Regions from separate parts of the Kurthia sp. Dielmo genome, predicted to be linked through region 2. Evidence: riboswitches for the same ligand, from Rfam matches in the RefSeq annotation. Region 2 holds a riboswitch; each other region holds the start of a gene.
What was found. A riboswitch is a leader RNA that binds a small molecule or an ion and turns the genes downstream of it on or off. The one in region 2 is predicted to bind cobalamin.
Positions count from the first base shown of each region.

Region 1: linked by a shared signal. The riboswitch ahead of KTHG_RS05340 (CbiX/SirB N-terminal domain-containing protein) and the one ahead of KTHG_RS01050 (ABC transporter substrate-binding protein) in region 2 are both predicted to bind cobalamin.
Region 3: linked by a shared signal. The riboswitch ahead of cobJ (precorrin-3B C(17)-methyltransferase) and the one ahead of KTHG_RS01050 (ABC transporter substrate-binding protein) in region 2 are both predicted to bind cobalamin.

Region 1 is NZ_HE578957.1:79,453-81,726, forward strand. Features, by position in the region: gene KTHG_RS05330 (hypothetical protein) at 1-298, shown strand, start outside; gene KTHG_RS05335 (hypothetical protein) at 384-863, shown strand; cobalamin riboswitch at 920-1,092, shown strand; gene KTHG_RS05340 (CbiX/SirB N-terminal domain-containing protein) at 1,227-2,274, shown strand, end outside.
Region 2 is NZ_HE578956.1:119,343-121,616, forward strand. Features, by position in the region: gene KTHG_RS01045 (MupG family TIM beta-alpha barrel fold protein) at 1-776, opposite strand, end outside; adenosylcobalamin (AdoCbl) riboswitch at 979-1,110, shown strand; gene KTHG_RS01050 (ABC transporter substrate-binding protein) at 1,169-2,128, shown strand; gene KTHG_RS01055 (FecCD family ABC transporter permease) at 2,128-2,274, shown strand, end outside.
Region 3 is NZ_HE578959.1:452,132-454,405, forward strand. Features, by position in the region: gene cobJ (precorrin-3B C(17)-methyltransferase) at 1-1,240, opposite strand, end outside; cobalamin riboswitch at 1,405-1,581, opposite strand; cobalamin riboswitch at 1,810-1,994, shown strand; gene KTHG_RS13355 (energy-coupling factor ABC transporter permease) at 2,113-2,274, shown strand, end outside.

The DNA of each region.
Region 1 (2,274 bases), on a different contig from region 2:
GTCTTTAATAAATGCTTTGCATACAGATGAGCCACAAACCTTTCATACGTATAGTACATCAAAATCCTATGATGTGATTTTTTTAGGGCGCGTCCTGGAGTTTCGTAATTTTGATCCGGATACATTAAAAACGTTAAAGCGTACGATGCTGCCGAAGTTAGCGTTTATCGATGCATTTACGTATGCATTATGTAGCTACTTAAAGCTACTAAAGGAGCGCAATGAAGCCATCGAGCAAAATGAACTTTTTATACGATTAACTGTGCAATTACAAACATTGCAGCAATTAACGATGTAATGATAGCGCAAGTGCGGAGGAAAGCTGTGCTTGCGCTATTTTTTTTCAGCTAGTTCTTTTATAATGAACAATGGAGGGTGATTTTTTGAGTAAATTAGCGTGGTATATTTCATTAGCAATCTCATTATTTGGTGTCTTTGTTGTGCGCTATTATTTTACATTAGCGCCGGATGAGACATTAAAAAATATAAATCCAGCATTTATTCCGCTTGTCTTTGTTATTCCATTTTTACTGATTAGTTTATTCATTAGCTTTGTCATTGGCGCCCGTTATTTTGTGCAAGCGAAGGGACAACAAATTGTAAGCTATATCGTCGTGTTATGCGTTATTTTGGCACTTAGTACATATCTAGAATACACACAAGTACAGGCGGATTTGACTGCCTTTGGTGGTGGTATCGCTGATAAGGGTTCGCTTATTTTTAATTTTCCTATATGGAATAGCTATACAAATGGCTGGTTCGTCAATGAAATGATTTTCTTTAGCCTGCAAGCTATCGCATTTGGCATCGGTTTTTTCAAGCGACATACTATTGAATTAGCACAGCAGGAGGGAGGCGAATAGCCTCTCTTTTTTTATAAAGCTATTTGATTTTTCAAAATTTAATGCTAAAATGAAAGCAATTCAATATGATGAATGGCGCTAATTCTTAGCTTAATAGGGAAATCGGTGAAAAACCGATGCTGTCCCGCAACTGTAACTTGGAGTGCTTTACAAAAACCACTGTGTAAACGGGAAGGTGTAAAGTACGTTGAAGAGAAGCCAGGAGACCTACCATTTAATCTTCGATGATTCACCCTACGAGGATAGGTGCGGAATAAGCAAAGGTTATTTGCGTTTTTTTAGTGCACTTTTTATAGGGGAAAGTGTCTTTTTTTATGCTTTCTATCCTCTGTGTGGGAATCAACAACATGAGGGGGAGTTAGCATGACAACGTGGAATTTAACGAAAATGGAGCGTCATTTAATGATTTGTAACGGAGCTACTTGTATGGGAGCTGGCGCAGAAGATGTCACGCAACAAATTCGTGATGAAATTCGTACACTAAAATTAGATGAGGTTATTCATACGTCACGGACACGCTGTAATGGACGTTGTAAAGATAAATGTGTCGTAATTGATTATCCAAAAGGTACTTGGTATTCTGTGCAGCAGGAGCAAACGGCGCGTAGTATTGTGCAAGGTAATGTAGCGCGTGAGGCGATTATTTATGAAATGGTAAATGGCGAACGCGTGCGTCAAGAAGGGCATATTAAAGGCATTGAAAAATATCGTAAAAAGCGCGCCACAAAAAAGACAGCGGTATTATTTGTTGGGCATGGTAGCAGACTAGAAGCGGGGAATGAAGAAGTGCGTTCATTTATTCGTCAAATGAAGCCAGCGATTGATGCCAATTTATTAGTAGAGACATGCTTTTTAGAATTTGCGAATCCTAATATTGAGGACGGTATTCAAGCGTGTATTGAACAGGGAGCGGTTGAAATCCATGTGATTCCAATTATTTTATTACATGCCGGGCATTCTAAATTACATATCCCAGCAGAAATTGAAGAGGCAAAGGCGCAGTTCCCAGAAATTCGTTTTACGTATGGCCAAACAATCGGTATTCACCAAGCAATTATTGATATTTTAAAGGCTCGTTTAGAAGAAATTCAATTTGATGTGTCGATTCCTCATAAAGATACGGCAATTTTATTGATCGGTCGTGGTAGCAGTGACGAAGATGCTAAAATGGATTTCTATAACATCGCATCGATTTTACAAGCACAGCTGACTGTTTCAACTGTAGAATGTGCTTTTATGGGTGTAACAACACCAACTGTGGAGCAAGGCATGCAAATCTGTCTAGAGCAAGGTGCAAAACAAGTCATTATGTTACCATATTTCTTATTTACAGGCATCTTAATGGAACGAATGGCCTTAATGGCGCAGCAATTTTCTGATACAAATCCAAGCGTTTCAATTGAGTTAGCCT
Region 2 (2,274 bases):
TGGCGAGACTCCAAAAAGCGAATAACATCCGCGGCGCAGTCAGGGCGATTATGAAATCGTGTCGCATGTAAATCCTCATACGTACGCTCAAGTGAGGTGTGCAGTAAAATCGTTTGTTGCTGTATAAACAGTTCAAATTGTTTTAGACTGACATCATTTAAGCTGTAATCGCCAACAAGAACGAGGTCTACCTGTTCAAAAATATCTAAATAAGAAGCAAACGGTGAAAAATGGCGATGCTTCTCGAGTGTGGGCAAGCCTTCAAAAAGCGGTGCGCGGTATTCATCTCCAGGAATAAAAGCAGCTACTGGGATGTCGTACTGTTTAAAAAGATCATTTTGTTGCTTGAAAAATTCTTCACTTAAGCCCGTTGAGACATGTGGATAATAATTGTGCCAGGCAGCAAGGCGAGATGCTGGCACATTTATGAGCAATTGCTCTAGTTCCTTCCGCGTTACCGTACTAGCGTTTAAAATGATATGAAAAGCCGTAGAAAGTGATATCATCTGCTCAATAGAGAAGCCGTCGTCTAAACGTAGTTGATGTACACCGAATGCTTGTAGCTTTTCGATTGGGAATTGCTCGAAAAGTGCAGGATGAATGTCCACCGTTAAACGTAAATGATTAACTGCACATAATTCACCTAGCCGGGCTAAATGAGCTTCGGTTACATCAGGAAGCTGAAGTGATGTGAAAACATCACTAAAGCCAGCATCTGTCATGTTATGCATGTAAGTAGCATCTATATTATTTAAAAAAACAGAAAACCCTAACATGAATGTAACCCCTTTCATTTATTTACAAATAGTGTAATCTAAAAGTAATAAAATTTCAAATTTTATTTAAAATATTTTTTAAAAAGAAATTAAATTACATTTTTAAATAAAATAAATGAAAAATTGGTGCGTAATTACATGAAAATGACGCACTATTCCGAATATGCTTTCTTAACGTCTCGAAGTTTTGTATAATAGGGGCAATTAAACACACAGAGATAGTAGGGGAAATGAGTGAAAATCTCATGCGGTCCCGCCACTGTAATGAAGTAATTCGAAGCCAGATTACCTACTATTTTTTTGAATGTGCTACGAGGATAGTCAACTTTTAGGGGGCTTCTGTATGTACAGGGGCCTTTTTATGTTCTCGGGAAATGAGAGGAGAATGGATTTTGAAAAAATGGATGTCATGGGGTTCCGCATTAGCGGTCTCAGCAATGTTATTATCAGGCTGCGGTACAGCAGATCAGACAAATGACAAGGAAAAAACAACACAGTCAGCGCAGCAAAATGCGTACCCATTAACAGTGAAGGATGCGACAGGTAAAGAAATTAGCATTAAGCAAGAGCCTTCAAAAATTATTACATTATCACCAAGCATTACGGAATCATTATTCGCACTTGACTTAGGAGATAAGGTGACAGGTGTTACAACGAATGATGATTATCCGAAAGAAGCGACTAAAAAAACAATGGTTGGCGATATGAATCCAAATATCGAAAAAATCATTTCGTTAGAACCTGATTTCGTGTTAATTGATGCGTCATCATTAGGTACGGCTGAAGCAGGATTAGAACAGTTGCGTGATGCAGGAATCACTGTATTTGTTGTGCCAACAGCAAATTCATTTGATGAAACGTATGCCAATATCGAACTAATCGGTAAGGTGACAAATAAAGAAGCTGAAGCGAAAAAAATTGTTGCAGATATGCAGAAAAAAGTAGCGGATGTACAACAGAAAATTAAAGATGCCAATGTGAAAGAACGTTCTGTATTTGTCGAAACATCAGATGCACCAGATATTTATACAGCGGGTAATAACTCGTATATGCAAGAAATGTTCGACTTAATTGGTGCGAATAATATTGCTAAAGATGGCGGCGAAAATTGGTATAAAATCGACCCAGAAGCGATTGTAAAAGGCAACCCAGATGTCATTATCGTGAAGTATGATTACGTACCAAATATCATGAAGAAAATTAAAAAACGTGATGGCTTTGATACCATTACAGCGGTGAAAGAAGACCAAATTGTGCAAGTCGATGACAATTTAACAAGTCGTACAGGTCCACGTTTAGCAGATGGCTTAGAAGAAATCGCGAAAGCTGTCTATCCTGAGGCATTTAAATAATGAAAAAACATGTTGTCGGGTATACCGTATCCTTTGCGCTATTAGTTGTAGCGGCATGGTTTGCGATTAGTATTGGCTCGGTGAAGGTTCCACTATCTGTGTTGTGGAATCCGTCATCAGCGGATGCAGCCTCGGCAAATATTATA
Region 3 (2,274 bases), on a different contig from region 2:
TTTCACCATCACAGAAATCACACGCTTTAATACGTGCCACGTCGCCGTATGGTGAAACAAGTAAGCCTGATTCCTTCAAACGGTCCGTAATAAGCTCAGGGGCCGTCGTTGGAATGCGCAAAATGAATTCATGCTCTGGCGTATATTCCATCGTGCCTTTTTCACCGACAACATCTGCGAGTGTCATCATTTGCTGCGGCGTAATTTTTTTATTAGCCACACCTGGACTAACGGCTAATTCAAAAATCGATTCCATTTTCTGATGCACATAGTGCTTTGGCTCAAAAACCTCGACACCTAAGCAACCAAGTGCCTCCTCCGCTAAAGATAAGGCCGACTCGATAGGTTTTAATGGCTCAGGCTTTTTTTCTGGTGCTGGTGCTACGGGCTCATAAGAACGCCCTGTCTCCTGATCCATTGCCCATGGTTCTGCTTCCTTCTTCAAGCGCTGATGCGGCTTCAGCGGTTGCTTTTCTTCGCCTAATGTATATTTCTTTTGATAGCCACGAGGCGTAATCATTTTATTATCATAGAAAAATGTTGATGAATTCCCGATAACAACGGTTGTCAACATGCCAATGTCATGCGTCAGCATTTCCGATAAGGTCGTCATCGTAATATGCTGTGAATCACGATACGCACTTTTTACTAGGCCAACTGGTGTATCCGGATGACGATATTCAAGTAAAATACGCTGTGCTTCAACGATTTGGCGCGTACGACGACCACTTTTCGGGTTGTACAGTGCAATAACGAAATCCGCCATTGCGGCTGCTTCAATTCGTTTTGAAATTAAATCCCATGGTGTTAAGTGGTCACTCAAGCTAATCGTACATGAGTCATGCATGACCGGTGCGCCAAGTAACGACGCACATGAGTTGATTGCCGAAATACCTGGCACGATTTCAACCGGTATACCCGTTTCTTCCGTCCAGCCCTTTTCGATTAACACTTCATACACAAGCCCTGCCATACCGTATACACCCGCATCACCACTTGAAATAACGGATACGATTTCGCCGGCCTCTGCTTGCTTCACCGCTTCCTGTGCACGTGATACTTCCTCCGTCATCCCTGTGCTGACAACTGCTTTTGCTGTAATTAAATCTTTGATTAAATCGACATACGTTTTGTACCCGATCACCACATCACTCATTTTCAGTACATCGACTGCACGATTCGTAATATGTTGAAAGTCCCCTGGTCCAAACCCGACGACGAATAATTTACCCTGTGCCATGATACTTCCTCCATTTCTTGTCACTCACAACTCCCCATTCGGACAATGAAGACAACAAAAAAAGCCTTCTATTCCGGAGAATAAAAGGCTGAACATACTGAAAATTCGCAAGTTTAAAAAATACTGCAAATAAAGTTTGTCCAAAAGCTTCTCCCTCCGAAAAGTTTTGTCCGATTTTAAAAGCAGGTTTCCTGACTCAAGTGTCTATGACGTCATCCCTTCTCAGCTTTAGCCAATGGATTTGATGACCTCAACACTCTTACAGTAGCGGGGGCTGTAATGGCTTCTCACCATTTTCCCTATTATCCTCACAACGAGGCACTTCTAAAATGTATCGTTAGTATTTAGTTTTTAAAAAATCTTATTTTCATCATATCGGTAATTATCTTACTTTTCAAATCTTTTTTTACTATGATGTTATAGTACAAAAGAAAATTCGCATAAATCGCTTGAAATCACAGCGTTTTCTCTGTATTGATACAAGTTTTTCGATTTCAAATAAATTGAAATAAAAATTGTTATTGGCAAATTTCCACGACAATGATAAGCTATTTTACGAAATGTCGAAAAATTATATACAATTTTACGGTGCGGATAATCAATTATTCGCTTAAAAGGGAAACTTGTGAAAAACAAGTGCTGTCCCGCAACTGTGATGCTGAGTTTCATTGCGTATGCCACTGTCTAAACGATGGGAAGGTGTAATGAAATGTTGACGCGAAGCCAGGAGACCTGCCGTAAAATCAATTCGGCCTACGAGGATAGGTGTACGAAAGACAAACTTACGATGAATGCTGTCTTTTTGTGCCTATTTCCGTTATGGAGATAGGCTTTTTTCGTACATTCCTCTACTTTTATAAGGGGGATTTTGCATGAAAAAATTATTAAAATTAATGTACTTCGCGCCCATTTTACTGCTCGTACCAACGCGGGCGAATGCGATGCACATTATGGAAGGGTTTTTACCAGTCGAATGGGCCATTTTTTGGTGGGTACTCGCGCTACCATTCATTATTTTAGGGATTCGTTCGATC